Regions from separate parts of the Pontibacillus yanchengensis genome, predicted to be linked through region 1. Evidence: a T-box and tRNA genes for the amino acid it is inferred to sense, from the RefSeq annotation. Region 1 holds a T-box; the other holds one or more tRNA genes.

Region 1 (9,713 bases):
ATTTAAATGAGTCACTTTGGTTTCAAAGAGGACAGGAAGTAGATGAATTCATGGGGATATCACTAGAACCAGACATCTCCATTCAAGAATTTGATGATACGGTTTCCATTAGAGGTGTAATTGAATTAACGGGGGAGTATTACCAGACAAAAGAACAGGTAGACGAAGAACCACAAGTATTATCGCTACGTGATCACGCTGCTAAAAGATTAATAGAGGAAGTGGAAACACACGAAGATGGGGTAAGCGAATGCTATCATCGTTTTCCAGTAGAAATCTCTATTCCGAAAAGTAGAATTGAAAACTTACATGATGTCACAGTAAGTATTGATTCCTTTGATTATGAGCTACCTGAAAGAGGTCAATTAAAGTTAAACGCTACAGTGGCGATTCATGGTGTCAATCATGAAGAAATTTCTTATGTGCAAGAAGAACAAAGAAATGATTTTCAAGATCAAGAAGAGTTTGAGGGAGTTCATTATGATGAATTAGAAAGTCGGTTTAGTTTTGATGTGAAGTATGAAGAAGATGAGGACCAAGAAGAGCCAGTCGTAGCCGATTCCGTTGATCATCAAACCCTAGAACAAGATGATGATTCATCGTTAACAGAGGATGAAGGAGGGCGCTGGAAGTATAAACAAGTTCAATCTTTTTCTGAGTTCTTTGGAAATGAAGCGGAAGCCCCTCCATCGGAAGAGGATGTAGAAGAAACAGAAGAACATGAATATAGCATGGATTACGAAGATAGTTATGAAGACGATCGCGAGGAGGAAGAAGAACATTATCCTCAAGATGCACGTTATTTAACCTCGATGTTCCAGCGCGAGGAAGAACCATATGCAAAAATGAGAATGTGTATTGTTCAAGAAAGTGATACACTGGGGTCTATTGCCCAGAAGTATAAGGTTCCACCTACTCATTTAAGTCGTATTAACGATTTAGGGGACGAAGATGTATCAGCCGGCCAAATTTTATATATTCCTTCAAAATAATAAAACGGAGGCTGACTCTAGACGATGGAGTCAGCCTAATTTCTTGTATTAACCTTATTTAAAAAAGGAGGTATGGGCATGAGTGAGTTTTTATCCGAAGTGCTTGCTCACTATGGCTTGTATCCTTTAGAGGTGAACCAACAGACTGACAATGTATATAAGGTCTATACGAATCATGGTGCTGTAGCTGTAAAACGAACAGATATGGATGATCAACAAATAAAACAATGGATTGCAACCTATCAACAAGCAAATGAGTCTCAACTTTCCTCTCTAATGCCTTTATATATGACGTCAAATCAAGAGCTATATGTTCAGCAGCGAAACCATACATGGTATATCATGCCGTGGGTTGAGACGCCTCATCGGGATACACCACCTTATCCATTTGATCTTTTTTACTCATCTCTTGCTGATATCCATCGACGTACTTCTAAAACACAGGTGGTCAAACGAGAGGATTTTGAAGACAGGATGGAGAGCAAGAAAAACCAAATAAGAGCTGATAAGGATAAGTTAGAAGGGTACGTAGAAGCATTTGAAAAACATCATTATATGGCACCGTTCGAGTTGCAAGTGTGCACACATTTTCGTGACCTGTTATATGTGTTTGAAATATCAGAAGAATGGTGTGATCGTTTTTTAGAGGATATAGAAGAAGACAAGAAAATTCGACTTACCTTGTGTCATGGAGACTTAAAACCTAGTCATTTCATTTATGATGAAAATAAACCTTACTTTTTGAATTGGGAACGTGCTTCTTGGAATTATCCCGTTTTTGATTTAACTTCTTATTATTGGAATATTATTAAGTATCATGATGCTCCTGTTGAACAATTGGTTACCACATTTTCTTCTTATGAGGAAAGATTCAACTTAATGAATAGTGAACGATGTTTGTTTGCGCTCTATTTACTCAGCCCTGATCATTATCTTGATCAAGTTGATGCATATGTAAGCGGTGCCCGGAATAGTGGGCAACCTTTTTTAGTACAAAAGCTTGAACACTCTTATTATGTTTTACAGCATTCTTTGCAAATCCAATCTCAGATTGAGAAAGCTCGAGAATATATACAGCAGCAGGAAGAAGAGAAGGAACAAGAAGAAGGATAAACTACTTAAAATCTACCCACGTTTGAACAACTAATTTCTTAATTTCAAGAAGAAAGCAACCTTTTGTCTTTGTAAGGATTACTGGGGAGAGTTCTTACCTGACGAATGGCATTAGGGTTCTTTACGGCTTGGATAGTTTACGTATGGTAGGATTTGCTTCGTTCTACTGACTTAACCGAAAGCCAATTTCTCCCCCTTTCCTTTACATGCTTGAAGAGGGAGGGTTCTTGGCCCCAATCGTTAAATCCATTTCAAGTAAAAAGCAAAATACAGTCCAATTAATAATCCTAACAAGAACACGTCAAAAGTGGTTGGAAACAACAGGGTACGAATTAATTGGAAAACTGCGATAGGCAATGTACATTTTTCAATAATAAATATCCATTGGCGACACCATGGAGGGAGTTTATACCGATAAAATTGCCCCATTCAGCTAAACCTCCTTTTAAGCTTTTGCTTTATCTTATGTAAGGATTAACCTAATTGGTGAATAGAAAAGTTTTTAGGTAAGGATTGACTTAACATAGGATAAATGGATAAAATAACAATACAATCAATTTATCGAAATGCCGTGAAGGGGAAGAGTATGTGTTTCAAACTTTTCAGAGAGAGAATCATTTGCTGAGAGATTCTTAAGCTCTTGAACGCAGAAGTCACCCCAGATGCAGCTTCTTTGAAACGTAGAGTAGGAGAAGCCGGAATCCATCCGTTACATGATGAAGTGTACAGTGCAGGTAGGTGAAGTCTATCTGTCCGCTGTAAAATAAGGTGGTACCGCGAATCCTTTTCGTCCTTTTTATAGGATGAAAAGGATTTTTTTATTGCATCATATTCGTAATCACGGTGGATAGAAGGAGGAAGTTTTATGGAGAATGAGAACAAAGAAATATCTTTACCGACAAAATACGATCCGAATGCAATTGAAAAGGGGCGTTATGATTTTTGGGTGAATGGGAAGTTTTTTGAAGCTAAAGATGACGAGAATAAAGATCCGTTTACTGTGGTTATTCCACCACCAAACGTAACAGGTCGCCTTCATCTAGGTCACGCATGGGATACCACACTACAAGATATCATCACCCGTGTAAAGCGTATGCAAGGATACGATGTACTGTGGCTACCTGGAATGGACCATGCCGGTATTGCTACACAAGCTAAAGTGGAAGCAAAGTTAAAAGAACAAGGTACATCTCGATATGACCTAGGTCGTGAAGGATTCCTTCAACAAGCATGGGATTGGAAAGAAGAATATGCTGATTTCATTCGTCAACAATGGGAAAAGCTTGGATTAGGATTAGACTATTCACGTGAACGTTTTACTCTAGATAACGGATTATCTAATGCCGTACGCGAAGTGTTTGTAACATTGTATGAAAAAGGGCTAATCTATCGCGGTGAATACATTATCAACTGGGATCCTGCTACCCAAACAGCTCTTTCTGATATTGAAGTAATCTATGATGATGTTCAAGGTCATTTCTATCACATGAAGTATCCGTTAGTGGATGGATCGGATGAGATTGAGATTGCTACTACTCGTCCAGAGACGATGCTTGGTGATACAGCTGTAGCTGTCCATCCAGAAGATGATCGTTACAAGCACCTTATTGGCAAGAAGGTTAAACTTCCTATCGTTGGACGTGAAATCGAAATTGTAGCCGATGATTATGTTGATATGGAATTTGGAAGTGGTGCAGTTAAGATTACCCCAGCCCATGACCCTAATGACTTTGAAATCGGAAATCGTCATAATTTAGAGCGCGTACTTGTTATGAATGAAGATGGTTCAATGAATGAGAACGCTGGTAAATATCAAGGCATGGATCGATTCGCTTGTCGTAAGCAACTAGTTAAAGATCTTCAGGAAGATGGTGTTCTATTTAACATTGAAGAACATATGCACTCTGTTGGTCATTCCGAGAGAAGTGGAGCGGTTGTCGAACCTTATCTTTCCACACAATGGTTTGTGAATATGCAACCATTAGCCGACGCTTCTATTGAGTTACAAAAAGGAGACGATAAAGTCAACTTTGTTCCAGACCGTTTTGAGAAAACCTATTTAAACTGGATGGAGAATATTCGCGACTGGTGTATTTCTAGACAGCTTTGGTGGGGCCATCGTATTCCAGCTTGGTACCATAAAGAAACAGGTGAATTATATGTAGGTCGTGATGAACCAGCTGATCCTGAAAACTGGGTACAGGATGAGGATGTTTTAGATACTTGGTTCTCCTCTGCATTATGGCCTTTCTCTACAATGGGCTGGCCAGATGAAAACAATAAGGATTACAACCGTTATTTCCCTACGGATGTATTGGTAACAGGCTATGATATCATCTTCTTCTGGGTATCGCGTATGATTTTCCAATCGATTGAATTTACTGACCGTCGTCCATTTGAAGATGTGCTCATTCACGGGCTTGTAAGAGATGCTGATGGACGTAAGATGAGTAAATCTCTTGGTAACGGCGTAGATCCAATGGACGTAATTGATAAGTATGGTGCAGACTCCTTACGTTACTTCCTTGCTACAGGCTCTACTCCTGGTCAGGATTTGAGATTCCAATGGGAGAAAGTTGAGGCAACATGGAATTTTGCTAATAAAATTTGGAATGCTTCGCGCTTTGCGCTAATGAATATGGATGGTATTAAATATGAGGAAATAGATTTATCCGGTAAGAAATCACTTGCTGATCAGTGGATTTTGACTCGTTTAAATGAAACCATTGAGCATGTAACGCGTAACGTTGATAAATACGAATTCGGAGAAGCTGGACGTCATTTATACAACTTCATTTGGGATGAATTCTGTGATTGGTATATTGAAATGGCGAAGTTACCGTTATATGGAGAAGATGAGGCAGAGAAGAAGACAACGCGTTCTATCTTGGCTTATGTATTGGATCAGACGATGCGAATGCTTCATCCTTTCATGCCATTTATTACAGAAGAGATTTGGCAAGCTCTACCTACTAAAGGTGAATCCATTACAGTTGCAAAATGGCCGGAAGTGCGTAATGGTCTTCATAATGAACAGGCATCAGAAGAAATGAAGCGACTTGTTGATATTATTCGATCTGTACGCAACATTCGTGCTGAAGTGGATACACCAATGTCTAAACAAATCCAACTGATGATTAAAGCAAAAGATGAAGAAGTGGCTAAGCAGTTAAATAACAATCGTCATTATTTAGAGCGCTTCTGTAATCCAAGCGAGCTTATCATTAATCCAAATCTTCAGGCACCAGAAAAGGCTATGTCGTCTGTCATAACAGGCGCTGAACTTTACCTTCCACTTGAAGGATTGATTGATATTCAAGAAGAAGTAGCTCGCCTTGAAAAAGAATGGAAAAAATGGGACGACGAAGTGAAACTTGTTCAAAAGAAGCTTTCCAATGATAAATTTGTTAATAAAGCTCCAGAGCACATTGTGCAAGCTGAGCGAGATAAAGAACAAGATTATTTAGATAAGCGTGACAAAGTAGAAACGCGTATCAACGAATTAAAATCTTAAATAGGTAAAGGGACAAAGACGGACCTGAAATCGGGTTCGTCTTTGTTCCAATTATAAAAATATAGGTAGAACTAAAGAACAAGAGCATTTCAGCGTAAAATGTCTTGGATTAACAATGTACGTTTAAGAAAGAAGAAACGAGGAAAACGAAATGGATTATCAAGAGGCAATTGAATGGATTCATAATCGACATAAATTTGGGATAAAGCCGGGTTTGCAACGAATGGAATGGTTGATGGATCATCTCGGGAACCCCGAACAGCGTCTTCATGCTATTCATGTAGCAGGAACGAATGGAAAAGGGTCAACTATTTCATTTATCCGAAATATTTTGCAGGCACATGGCTATCAGGTTGGAACGTTTACTTCTCCCTATGTTGTCACCTTTAATGAGCGAATCAGCATAAATGGTGAACCACTAGCTGATGAGGAATGGTCAAAGCTTGTGGAAAAAATTAAACCACTTGCTGAAGAGTTAGAGAATTCGCCATTAGGCGGGCCTACAGAGTTTGAGATAATTACTGCCTTGGCTATTTTGTACTTTGCCGAACATCCTATGGATTTTGTCCTTATGGAAACAGGCTTAGGAGGCCGATTGGATTCAACTAATGTTATCTCACCAATTCTTTCTATAATAACAAGTATCGGAAAAGATCATACCGCTCTTCTAGGGGACACTTTTGAAGAAATTGCTTCAGAAAAAGCAGGGATAATCAAACCTAGTGTTCCCGCTATAACAGGGGTTGAGAAGATAGACGCACTAGAAGTAATCAAAAAGAAAGCAATTTCTCAGGATGCAGCGTTGGATAGTTTAGGTGAACAATTTCAGATTATAGCTGAAAACACTACACAAAATGGTGAACTATTCACGTTCAAGAACCAATTTGTACAATGGGACAAGCTTCTGATTCATATGAAGGGAAGGCATCAGATGAAGAATGCCGCACTTGCTATTCAAGCTGTGACACGATGTCTTGATTATGTAAGGGAAGAAAAGGTTCGTGAGGGAATCATAACAACGAGTTGGGTGGGTCGATTCGAACAAGTTTTTGATCAACCCACCATCATTCTTGATGGTGCTCATAATGAAGAAGGTATTCAAGCTATGACACAGACTGTTCGTGATCATTATCAAGATAGGGAGAAGCATCTGTTATTCGCGGCTCTGCATGATAAACCACTTGATAAAATGATACCCTTGTTCACAGGCACGTTTGATACGGTCACCTTTACTACGTTTGAATTCCCTAGAGCATCTGATGCAGAAGAACTATATAATTTATCTCATCATCACAATAAAAGCAAAACAGACGACTGGAAAATCTTCATTGAGAACAGGATGAAAACATTATCAAATGAGGATGTTTTGGTGATATCAGGTTCATTGTACTTTATATCAGAAGTGCGAAAATTTTTTGAAAATATAGGTTAATTGTGCTACTATGTTAGTGATATTTGTTTACAAAATTTGCATGATATTTTTAAGACGAAATAACGGTGATAGGTATTTCAAACTTGATAGGATAGAGATTTACTTGGTTGGGAGATGCATGACATGCTAACGAAGCAAAAAAAGGTGGCCCTCTGGGTAATATGGGTTTTATTATGGCCCAGCATATTTGTATTGATTTATCAGCTTCAACCCCCAACATTCCAAGGTCACGAAATTGATCTCCTTTCCTTTGCTTTGTTAATGGGAATTGTGGCGTTATTTCCAATTATAGTGAATGGTACTCCTATATTTTTCATTCATGGAATTGGTTTAACTGTTTTTATTTATTTTGGTTTGTTTGTGGAAATCATGCTAACTCAAATGGCTTATATCATTTTATTCGCTAAATTGAGGTTACCTAAAAATGATTTATATAAGATTCCATTAAACTTTCTAATGTTTATGTTTGTTTCCATCGGGGCAGCTGGTGTGTATTATTTATTTGGTGGCAGACATGGGGCACTAGAAATTAGTTCACCTATGGATATTATTCCTATTTTAGCTTATTCCCTTGCAATCATTCTTATCAACCAGCTACTTCTCAATCTGATTCGCACCTTTATTGTGGGCTTACCTTCAAAGTTCTTTAATCGCAGTTTGCTATGGGAAGGTGTTAGTAACCTCATTATTCTACCTGTAGCACTCGTGCTTTATATTCTATATGTAGAAATTGGACTAGGGGCTATTTATTATGTTGGTGTTCCATTTGTCAGCTTATCGATTATACTTATGCTTTTTTATAGAAGTCGTCGCATCAATGACTATTTACAACGCACAAGTGACATAGGTCATGAGCTAACGGAAAAATTAGAGGTTAGTGAAGTACTAGATCGGTTTGTAGAGAACATCTCTACTCTCTTGGATGTGAATTATGCTTATATTTATGATGTAGATGAAAGTAAGGATTGGTTAACACTAATCCGTTTTTATGATGCAACGGAAGAGCGCGATTTTCCAACTGATGACCTACATAAATTCGAAGGCATTAGTGGGAAAGTATGGGGAAATGCGCAAGGTATTTATTATCATTCTCGCAAACAATGGGAAGAAGGCAATACCAAGTTTATGCCTGAAGAAGTTGAAAGTGTTATTTCAATCCCAATATTGCGCCATAATCAGGTCGTCGGCGTTCTAACGCTAACATCGAAAAAGAAGCGAGCGTACGAGAAATATCAATATATGATTGTAGATATACTAACAAATTACTTAGCTGTAGCTATAGAAAATGCTCGAAATTATGAGGAAACCAAACGGCAAAGTGAAATATGCCCTCTCACAAATCTATATAACTATCGATACTTTGAAAAACACTTGCAAGCATATTTTAGTCAATTACAAAAGAATGGCGTCCCTGAAAGAATAGCTCTTATTTTACTAGATTTAGATCATTTCAAAGAAATTAATGATCAATACGGACACGAAAGTGGAAATGAAGCACTTTGCGAGCTTGCTGATCGTTTAAGGAATATTATTTCCGACAAGGGAACGGTTGCGAGGTATGGTGGAGAAGAATTTGTTATATTACTACCAAATGTTAACCAGGAACATGCTCTCCACATCGCAGAGCACGTGCGACGAAAAATAGCCAATACTCCTTTCACCTTACATGAACATATATTAGAAGAAAAGAATCCAGTGCAGGTGTATATAACCGCAAGCATTGGGATTGCAACGTATCCTGATGATTGCGAAGATCCTATGGAGCTTGTTCGTCATGCAGACCGAGCCATGTATATGGGAGCTAAGCGCCAGGGCCGAAATAAAGTTGCAAGTTACGAGAAGGTAGTGGAAACAGCAGAGTAATGACTCTGCTGTTTTTTATTGTCTAGCTACAAAAATATTGGCGTGTGTATAACTTAATAAATTAAGCGTAATACTTGTGTTTATTTTCATGTGTACGACATGGTAAATGGTTCGTAGGAACTAATGATTCGGGGGATATATGGTAATGGCTAGGTCAAATATAGCAATAAATTCTTTTAAATATACCAACTTTATTATACAATTACGATATAGTCGAACGTTGTCAAATTTCGGAGAAAAAGGAAGAGGTGAGGTTTTGGACATTCTATTTGCCCTCGTTGGGGTAGGAATTTTGTTACTTATACTGTACATAGTGCCTGTAGGATATAACAAAAAAGGAAACCTCTACTTAGTTGGAGCTGCGTTATTGATTGCTCTTACCACACATTATGCAAATGTAACATTCCAATGGTGGCAAGGAGGACTAATTTTACTTTTATTATCCTTTCTTATGACGATTCTTTTAAGTCGAAATCTCGAAAACTATAAATTAGCAACAGAAGGATCAGATCTGGAGAGCTCTTCAGAAAAAGGGGAATACGATAAACATTTTAATCATTTTGACGATGATATAGAAGAGGATTATTCTAGTGATTTGCTAGTAGAAGGGAATAGCGAAACTACATTTACTCAACCACCATCAGCCCAAACTTCTGAAGACCCCTCAAGCATGGCAACCAATCAACCAACGGCTATCGAAGATCATAAGCAGGATGATGTTGTAATCTCAGAGTTAGATGAGGAAGATGTTGACTTTATAGAAGAACGAGAAATCATCACTGAAGAAAAAGACAGAAAT
Region 2 (9,713 bases), on a different contig from region 1:
AATACATAAAAATTTTCAGGGCTATTCCAGTTATGAAGTGTATTCGTTTTGGCATCCCGGTGATTCTCAACGTATAGAATAGTGAGGGAAGCATTTTCATTACACGTAGCAATATGGATAGCATGTTCAGCTGCTCGTACTGAATGATCGGATCCGTCTGAAGCTAATAAAATAGTTTTATACACGGTATTCCTCCTTTCTCACCCGCAAAGAAATTATAAAATATGGCTCTTACATGTCCAGCTTCAGCGCCCAGCGACTAGTATGTTTACCTCGCCTTCGTATGATTAAGTTCACATCGAATCACTCATGTTTTCGTGTTTTCCTTTATCTCCTATGGACTAAGGGGAAGTTCTGGGTTGAAGGAGGTTTGATTAAGTTCGCAGCATCGTGCAGCAAAATCGAACCAATCTACGTCGTGTAGGCCACAGCATATACGTCGCTAAACGGGCGCCCTGAGCTTTTGTTCTTTAATGACTGCTTAATTTTCTGGCTAGTTTTTTATTTAAATCAGAACTCGACTTGCTTAATCCCACTGCGTACGCGTTAACCCCTTTGGCCTCAAACGTACGTACAATTTTGTCTAATACCACGACCGCAGAATCATCCCATAATCGCGCTTCATTGAAATTCAGAACGACTTCCTGCGCTTCATCGATTGAGAAGTCAAAGTTATCGATTAAATCAGTAACAGAAGCAAAGAACAGTTCTCCTTGAAAATACATAATCATGCGATTACCTTCGATGGATCGCTTCACATGTACTTTGGAAATTTTATTTACAAAAAACATTGAACTTAACAAGATACCAGCTAACACGCCTATAGCTAGATTGTGAGTGAAAATAACGGTAACGACGGTAAGCACCATGACAATGTTGTCTGTAAAAGGCACAATTGTGATTGTTTTCAATGAGTTCCAGTCGAATGTCCCAATCGATACCATAATCATGACGCCAACCAAGGCGGCCATCGGAATTTGAGATACTATATCCCCTAGGAACACAATCAGGAAGATAAGGACAAGGCCTGCAGTTAACAATGCTAAACGCCCTCTACCACCAGATTGTACATTAATGACAGACTGGCCTATCATAGCGCATCCTGCCATGCCGCCAAAGAACCCTGTTACAATATTAGCCAAACCTTGGCCTTTTGATTCCTGGTTTTTGTTACTAGTAGTGCCGGTAGCATCATCGACAATGCTTGCCTCGTTAACAATGATTCGACAAGTCCTACAATTGCTAAGCCAAGGGCATAGGGAAAAATGATGCGAAATGTTTCAATCGTCAACGGTATCATTGGCAGGACGAAGGAGGGGAATACTCTTGTAATCTCGCCCATATCCCCGACAGTACTTATGGTCGTTTCTTATAGTAAGGCAATCGTTGTGATAACCACGATGGCTACTAATGCAGAAGGGACTACTTTACTTACATAAGGTAAAAGATAAATAATAGCTAACGCTCCTATCACCATCGCATACATCACCCAACCTGCACCTGCAAACCAAACGCAATCTGAAGAATCCCTGTTAAGATGGTTGCTGCCAGTAAGTAGGAAAGTCCATAGCCTGCGACCAAATCCACCATCAATAACGCCATAGATACCTGTGGCACCTGAAATCATCCCCGGACGTCCGCCAACAAATGCAATGACGACCGAAATAATAAAAGAGGCGTACAAGCCTACCATCGGATCTACCCCAGCAATAATGGAAAAAGCAATCGCTTCAGGAACCAATGCTAACGCTACTACTGTGCCTGACAATAGATCCCCTCTTACGTTACCAAACCATGATGCTTTCTGCGTTTGTGCCTCCATAACCAAAAACTCCTATTCGTTTCTGGGATTTATTATGCCCGAAATGCTAAAGAAACATGAATACATAAGGTAATTGATGGACATGTAAAATAAAAATGAGCGGCGCCGGAACACCCTTATCATGCATATCTGTGCTGCTATGATGGTAAGTAGAACTCTTATTAGAACGAAATGGAAGGACCTTATCATTGTGATTCTAAAAGTTATGTGAACTTTTGTGTCCAATATATCTTTTCTCCTAAACTACTGTATAATAATAGATGTTTGTTAGAGGAGGAAAATAATTGAACCGAAAACCAATAACTGAAATCTACTTCATTCGTTTTGTTGCGTGTATATCTGTTGTACTCATTCATTCTATGACACTAACTCAATCAAACTACCAACTTCCTAAACTCACTGTTGATAGCTTTTATATGATCAAACTGGCGATGATGTATGCTACACCATTGTTTGTTATGCTATCAGAATTCTTGCTATCTTATTCCTACCCAGATCGACTACCAAAATCATTTTGGAAGAAGCGTCTACTTTATATCTTTGTTCCTTACCTATCTATCGCTTTACTTTATGCATTGTATCCATGGTACTTATATGGATGGGAGCTTCAAAAGGTACTGAACACCTTCTTTGATAAAGCTGTGTTAGGGTTATGGCATGGCTATTTTGTTCTAATTATTTTTCAATTTTATGCGCTACACTATGTAATGAAAAAGTATTTTGACCGCTTTCCAGCTAAATGGGTCATCCTTGCATCCTTTATCATAAATGCACTTTATTTATCATTTTTTAATTTCATGAGTGGCAATGACTTCCCTCCTATAGCAACATTTTGGAGCTACTACAAGCTCCCATTTGTAGGCTGGATTTTCTATTTCACAGTTGGATATTATGCTGGAAAACATATCGACACGTTCGTTGAAATGATTACGAAGTATAAGAAATGGGTCTACACAGGAGTAGTTGTAACAATAGCTCTGCCACTAACGATGGAATATACTGATTCCATTCGGTTAGTCTCATCCAAAAGGCCAGATATTTTGCTTTATACAGTGTTTGTATTTTTTGCGCTATATCTAATGGCCAAAAGGATCAAAGTAATGCCTAGAATCGTTATGATTGTGAGCAGCTATTCGTATAGTATTTACTTGCTTCATCTATTGGTCATGTATAATGCGACACGCTACTTAAAAGATATACCAATATACATTAATATGGGCTTGTATGTAGTTATCTTATTCCTAGCAGGGACAGTAGGTTCCATTTTGATAAGTTACCTGATTTCGTATTTACCATTCGGTCAGTTTATTGTAGGGAAGATAAATAGGCCAAAAGCAAAACCAGCTCCTGTACCAGAGAACCAACCTCATCCAGTACACACGTGAAAATTCACCAGAAAACGTTGACATAGTGGGAGGAAAGCGGTATATTAAAAGATGTCAAAAAGAATACTGCAAAACATATTCCCACACGATTCCGTAGCTCAGTTGGGAGAGCGCATGCTTGACAGGCATGAGGTCGTTGGTTCGAGCCCAATCGGAATCATTAACGAAGCAACAAACCGCCATTATCGTTGATATGGCGGTTTGTTATGTTTGAAGCACATATTGATTAAAACGGCAATTAATTTAATCTTTCTGTTATCTTTTTCAGAAGTGTTTATAGTCAAACTTTGCGGTTACTAACTTGATCTTTCTTCTAAGAACTGGCACGTCGCAACCATTTCTTTCATGAAAAATTTAAGTTTACAATTAAATGGAGTGATTACATGAAAAGATTACATGTGTTGATGATGGGGGCCATGTTGATAGGGTGCACAGACAACAGTGAGGAATTAAGTAGAAAAACGAAGATTGCCGAGGTTAAAGGTACAGTAGCATATGTAGAAACCAAAGAGGTTTATCAAAGAGTATTAGTAATACCTGATATCGAAAAAGAAATATTAGAAACTGCAAATTACGATGAGTCATTACGGATAGCTAGAGAAAATGATGGCTCTTGGTTCACCATTGAAAATCAAAACCAATATAAAGTAGGACAATCAGTTAGGGTGAGATATGACCAAAACCAAATACATACAGAAACCAATCCACCAGGTCTAGGAGCCGATAAAATAAAAATAATACAAAATTAAGTAAAAAAATGGAGCACCCCCCCCCTTTACCCACTATATTTCTTAAGAGATACATGGAGTTAAGTAATCTTATTTCTACTTTCTCTATAGATATCATCTGGTTTAGTCCGTTATAATTCTAAAAAGTAAAAAACTCTATGAAACGATTATAATGAGGGTACATAGCAGCTAATAATAGGTGAAATTCCTTAATAAAATAAGCGAAATCTTTTAAAACTCCGCTTTCACATGTAATCATAGAAGAAAGAAAGTACAAGTGAACACAATTTTTCCATAGAAGCTTGTGTGAGTTTTGTTTTTTGTAGAAGACTAAATGATAAAAAAATATTAATGAAATAAAGGTGATTGTATGACAACGAATAATGAAATGGGATGGAACTTCGATCATAGTTATACTCGTCTGCCGGACATGTTTTTTGAAAGGGTGGACCCTACTCCTGTACGTTCTCCGGAGATGGTTGTGTTTAATGAAGAGTTGGCACAATCTTTAGGTCTAGATGGTAAGAGGCTACAAAGCCAAGAAGGTATTGATATATTGAGTGGGAACCAACTCCCTGAAGGTGCGTTGCCGATTGCAATGGCTTATGCCGGGCATCAGTTCGGAGGCTTTACGATGTTAGGGGACGGTAGAGCTGTGTTACTTGGGGAGCATATGACCTCTTCAGAGGAAACGCTCGATATTCAGCTGAAAGGATCAGGAACGACACCATATTCTCGTGCAGGCGATGGCCGTGCGACACTTGGACCGATGTTACGAGAATACATCATCAGTGAAGCTATGCATGGTCTCGGCATTCCAACTAATCGTAGTCTTTCTGTAGTGAAAACAGGGGAATCTGTGAGGCGTGAAAGAGAGCTACCTGGTGCTGTACTTACCCGCGTTGCAGCAAGTCATCTGCGTGTCGGGACGTTTGAATACGTGTCAGAATGGGGCAGTAAAGAAGATCTCAAGACACTCGCTGATTACGCCATCCATCGTCATTACCCAGAGGTGAAAGAGGATGAGAATCCATACCTTTCACTTTATAAAAAAGTCATCGAACAACAGGCTGCACTCATCGCTAAATGGCAACTGGTTGGCTTTATCCATGGGGTTATGAATACGGATAACATGACAATCAGTGGGGAAACAATTGATTATGGTCCGTGTGCCTTTATGGATGAATTTGACCCGAAAACCGTCTTCAGTTCTATTGATACGCAAGGTCGCTATGCTTATCAAAACCAACCAGCCATTGGTCAATGGAACCTCGCACGCTTTGCTGAGGCGTTATTGCCATTATTCCATGCAGATCAAGAGGAAGGTGTCGAACTAGCCAAAGAAGCTCTAGCTCATTTTGAGAAAATCTATTATAGTCATTGGCTTATAGGAATGAGAAAGAAACTAGGCCTCTTAAATGAAGAAAAGCAAGACAGAGAGTTAATTGATAACCTTCTCGACATTATGAAAACGAATCGTGCTGATTTCACCAATACATTTCGCGCTTTAACACTCAAGAAAGTAGAGGATACGCCTATGTATGGTACAGAAGAGTTTACGAACTGGTATAAACAATGGCAAGAGAGAGTGGCTAGACAGGAAGAAACGAATGCGTCTATTTATGAAGTGATGAAAAACGCTAACCCTGCAGTTATCCCAAGGAACCACCGCGTAGAAGAAGCGCTTCAAGCTGCAGTCAACAAAGATGACTATGGTGTGATGGAGCGGTTAATGAACGTTCTTTCTAATCCTTATGAGTACTCAGAGGAACAAGAAGAATATGCTACATGGCCTGACCCATCAAGAGGTCCTTACCAAACGTTTTGTGGAACTTAATAAGAGTTATAAAACAAGAGCTCCCTCACCAATTGGTAGGGAGCTCTTGTTTTAAGATTATACCTTTACTTCATCCACTTGAACAGTCCAGTTGAATTCATCTTCTATCTTGCCAAATTGAATTCCTGTAATGGTGTCATAAAGACGTTGGGATAATGAGCCGATGTTTTTATCGTTTACCTGAATAGTTTGGTCATTCCATGTTAATTCTCCAACTGGAGAAATAACAACGGCTGTACCAGCACCGAATACTTCCTCTAATTCACCACGTTCATGAGCATCAAAAATTTCTTGGATGGAAATCTTCTCTTCTCGAACCGGGATACCCCAATGGTTGAGTAGTTCGATTACGGAATTACGTGTCACTCCATTTAAGATACTTCCACTTAATGCAGGGGTTACGACTTCTCCGTTGATTTTAAAGAAGATGTTCATACTACCGACTTCTTCTACATATTTATTTTCTTTGGAATCAAGCCAGAGGATTTGGGAGTAGCCTTTTGCTTCAGCTTCTTTCTGTGCTTTCATACTAGCAGCATAATTTCCTGCTGTTTTCACTTCGCCAACTCCTCCAACGGAAGCTCGGATATATTTTTCCTCAACGTAGATTGGCACAGGGCTAAGTTGATCCCCATAATAAGATCCTACAGGAGAAAGAATCACGAGTAATTTATATTGTTTGGAAGGACGGACTCCAATAAAAGGCTCTGTCGCGAACACATAGGGACGAATATATAAGGAGGTACCTTCCTGATTCGGAATCCAATCTTTATCCGTTAAAAGCAATTGTTGGATCGCGTTTAACAAGAAATCCTCATCGATCTTAGGGATGTGAAGACGCTCGCATGACTGGTTAAATCGCTTCATATTTCGATCTGGACGAAATAGTTGAACTGTACCCTCTGGTGTCGTATATGCCTTCAAACCTTCGAATATCGCTTGTCCATAGTGAAACACCATAGCTGCTGGGTCCATAGTAAGAGGGCCATACGGAACAATTCTCGGATCATGCCATCCTTGTTCTTCCTCATAATCCATCACAAACATGTGGTCAGTGTAATGAACTCCAAACCCTAAAGCATCAGATGCAGGTTTGTTCTTTAACTCTTCTCTTTGTACGAATGATATATGTTGACTCATGACAGCACCTCTTCTATAAAATGTTTAGCGTTGAAAAACCTTCTCGTAATTTGTTTCTAATTTCTAAATGTTTAGTTATTATAGTAGAGATAGTGGAGAATTACAATAGTTTACTACTGACATATCACCCGCATGATGCATCCCATAGAAAAAGAATTTAACCCTGAGGACCATACTCACATCTGATGAGAGTTGGTTTATTACTGGGAGTCAGTATCGTGTAGCGGTGTACGACGTAAATAAAGAGTGGATTGGAGCCCCGAAGAATAAGGTCCTTTATTAATGACGGAAATTATCCAATTCCGTCATTCCATAATGTTGAAAAATTCTTATCCATCTCTTATCCCTTTATGAGTGATGTCTATTTTAAAATCAATGCTGATTGGAACATCCGGATATTGTGTTTTCCATTTCTCTAACGTGAAATTCGGAAAACGATTCTTCAATATATATCCAAACCCAAAGGGGTCTATATCCTTTTCTTTAAATTGGTTAATTAGCTCAAGACCTTTTTCTTTTGAAAATGTTATCATTTTTGATTCAATATCTTCGATCATCTTGGGGGTTACAGCGACATTCATATTAGCAACCTCATTTAGATAACCCTTTACCTTTACTTCAATGTTAAACTTTGGATTACTTGCATCTCCCGAGGTATGATAAGTAACTTTGGAAACTACATTTTCTAAAACCACATTTTGATCTTGGTAGGGCATAGTTAATATACCGAAGCTTGCTCTATCTTTTAATACCTTAAAGAAAAAACCTTCAGAATATGGAACTGTGTGTACTAAGACACCATCTTTTAGAATTCCTATCCCCTTTAGGACCACATCATTATTTTCTTTTTTTAGAACAGGAAGAATGGGGTCTATCCCTACGGCATAATGATGTTTTAAGAATAAATGTAAATTTGAATTCGGGAAGTTTCCTCTCTGGATATTTTGTCCAATCAGTTTACCTATATATTCTGCGGTTGTCCCTTCTCTATTATTATATGGTCCTTTAATTAAATTCTCAGCTTCGCCATTTACTATACAGAGTGAAATATTGCGACCAATTACAGGATCCCTACTTAGATATTCGACGTAGTTCAAAATCCCTTCTTTTGCAAGTTTTTCCCCATAGAGAGATACTTTCAATTTCCCGTTAGAAATTGGTTTGGAAGTTTTATGTTGCATTTTTAATAACAATTCTTTAATAGAAGATGCAGTTTCTGTAATCGATACTTCATTTGAAAATTCTTGAGTCTTTTCTCTCCTAATTATTTGTGGTATAGCTACGGTTCCTTTAATTGTTTGATCATCTACATAGTCAAAACCTGAAAGAATTACTAATACCCTATCTTCTACACTATAGTTTTGTTGACAGCCAGCTAGTATAAGAAAACTTATAAAAATGAAGGAAAACCTACCTTTCATAATTATTCCTCACTTTATAAAAAATTAATTTCAGGACCCATAAAATCGGAATGTACATTAAGACATATACTCCTATACGATTGGTAATATCATTAAGATGATTAACTTCAATTAACTCGTTAAGTAAGCAAGTGCTTAAATAAAGTACTAAACAAAAGGCTGCTAAAACATATTTCTGTTTTATATGAAATATTCTTTTTGGAATACGAGTGGCACCCCAAAGAGCTAAGCAACAATTAGGCAATACAACAAACAACCACACAGCAATCCCTATATATTCAAAGCGTTCTAAAAATGGAAAATCAACGATCTTCCATAAGTCTAGAGTTGGCCATGTAACAATTTTTATTTGCTCCTCACTGAAGTACATAAACGAAATGATCATAGATATCAGGTAGACCAAGAGAGTGAAAAAGGCCCCGAATTGAGCCCACTTTTGAGAAGAGCGAGCATGCTTAAGGAAGGGATAATATACAAATAGTAATTCAACTCCCAGGAAACTTAGCAAACTAGGCTCAACACCTAGAAGTAAATCAGACACGTTATGTTTAACGCTTGGATAGGTAGCAACGATATCTCCAGTTTGCACAGGAAAAATTTTAAGGAGAATAAGAGGGATGCCTATCATCACACTAATGACGGCTATTCCTGTTATCGTTCTAATTCCTCCTGAAACTAAGTAGTAAATTAACAGGATAAAAACTAACGTGAAAAACCAGATATTCAATTGAGGAAAAATCCACACTTGCACTACTTCTATATAGGTTCTCATTACTTCTAAAGTTAGGAGGAGGAAGTAAAGACTAAATAGCATACTTACAAAATGGCCAATATATCGACCGAACATCTTCCTATGAACAGTTACAATATCATTATGGGAGTTGTTGTTTAGAATAGAATAAATCATCCATAAAATAATATGAACGAGAAGTCCTGATATAATAAGGGAAATCCATCCATCATACCCTACTTTTTGAACAATATGCTTTTCAAATCCTAGGATTCCCACTCCTACTTGCATAGCATGAATCAAAAAAAACACAAATATAGGGGAAACCATCGATGATTCGGAAATTGACACTTTCTTATTACTCATCAATATCCCTCTTTTCATCCGCCAGACTTTTATTAAATCTTGTAGGATCAGTAGGTCTTACCTCGAAAGGTCTTGTATACTGTTTGTTAAATGGTAATCGAATAAAAGCGTCCTTTAGATCTTTTAACCTAGTTGGATACAGAGGTGCAAGAAAAGGTCTACCAATCGATTTCAATTGTATAAGGTGACCTATTAAAAAAGCTGAAATAATCCCAATACCCAATACTCCCCATATTTGTGCTCCAATAATAAAAGGGAAACGTATTAAACGAATTGTGTTACTA

What was found. The T-box of region 1 lies ahead of GLW08_RS08250 (valine--tRNA ligase). A T-box ahead of a tRNA ligase gene usually reads a tRNA of that ligase, here a tRNA-Val.
Region 2: it encodes a tRNA-Val, which carries the amino acid that the T-box ahead of GLW08_RS08250 (valine--tRNA ligase) is inferred to sense. The anticodon was not compared.

What each region holds. Positions count from the first base shown of each region.
Region 1 covers NZ_WMEU01000002.1:213,626-223,338, forward strand. The annotation lists gene spoVID (stage VI sporulation protein D) at 1-992, shown strand, start outside; gene GLW08_RS08240 (phosphotransferase) at 1,071-2,105, shown strand; gene GLW08_RS08245 (hypothetical protein) at 2,346-2,534, opposite strand; T-box leader at 2,668-2,903, shown strand; gene GLW08_RS08250 (valine--tRNA ligase) at 2,971-5,619, shown strand; gene GLW08_RS08255 (bifunctional folylpolyglutamate synthase/dihydrofolate synthase) at 5,771-7,051, shown strand; gene GLW08_RS08260 (sensor domain-containing diguanylate cyclase) at 7,175-8,914, shown strand; gene GLW08_RS21625 (hypothetical protein) at 9,171-9,713, shown strand, end outside.
Region 2 covers NZ_WMEU01000001.1:1,100,802-1,110,514, reverse strand. The annotation lists gene GLW08_RS05330 (universal stress protein) at 1-185, opposite strand, end outside; partial or broken gene GLW08_RS05325 (SulP family inorganic anion transporter) at 471-1,822, opposite strand; gene GLW08_RS05320 (acyltransferase family protein) at 2,107-3,207, shown strand; tRNA gene GLW08_RS05315 (tRNA-Val) at 3,295-3,367, shown strand; gene GLW08_RS05310 (DUF3221 domain-containing protein) at 3,591-3,956, shown strand; gene GLW08_RS05305 (protein adenylyltransferase SelO) at 4,306-5,772, shown strand; gene GLW08_RS05300 (branched-chain amino acid aminotransferase) at 5,830-6,912, opposite strand; gene GLW08_RS05295 (Ger(x)C family spore germination protein) at 7,242-8,333, opposite strand; gene GLW08_RS05290 (GerAB/ArcD/ProY family transporter) at 8,323-9,429, opposite strand; gene GLW08_RS05285 (spore germination protein) at 9,422-9,713, opposite strand, start outside.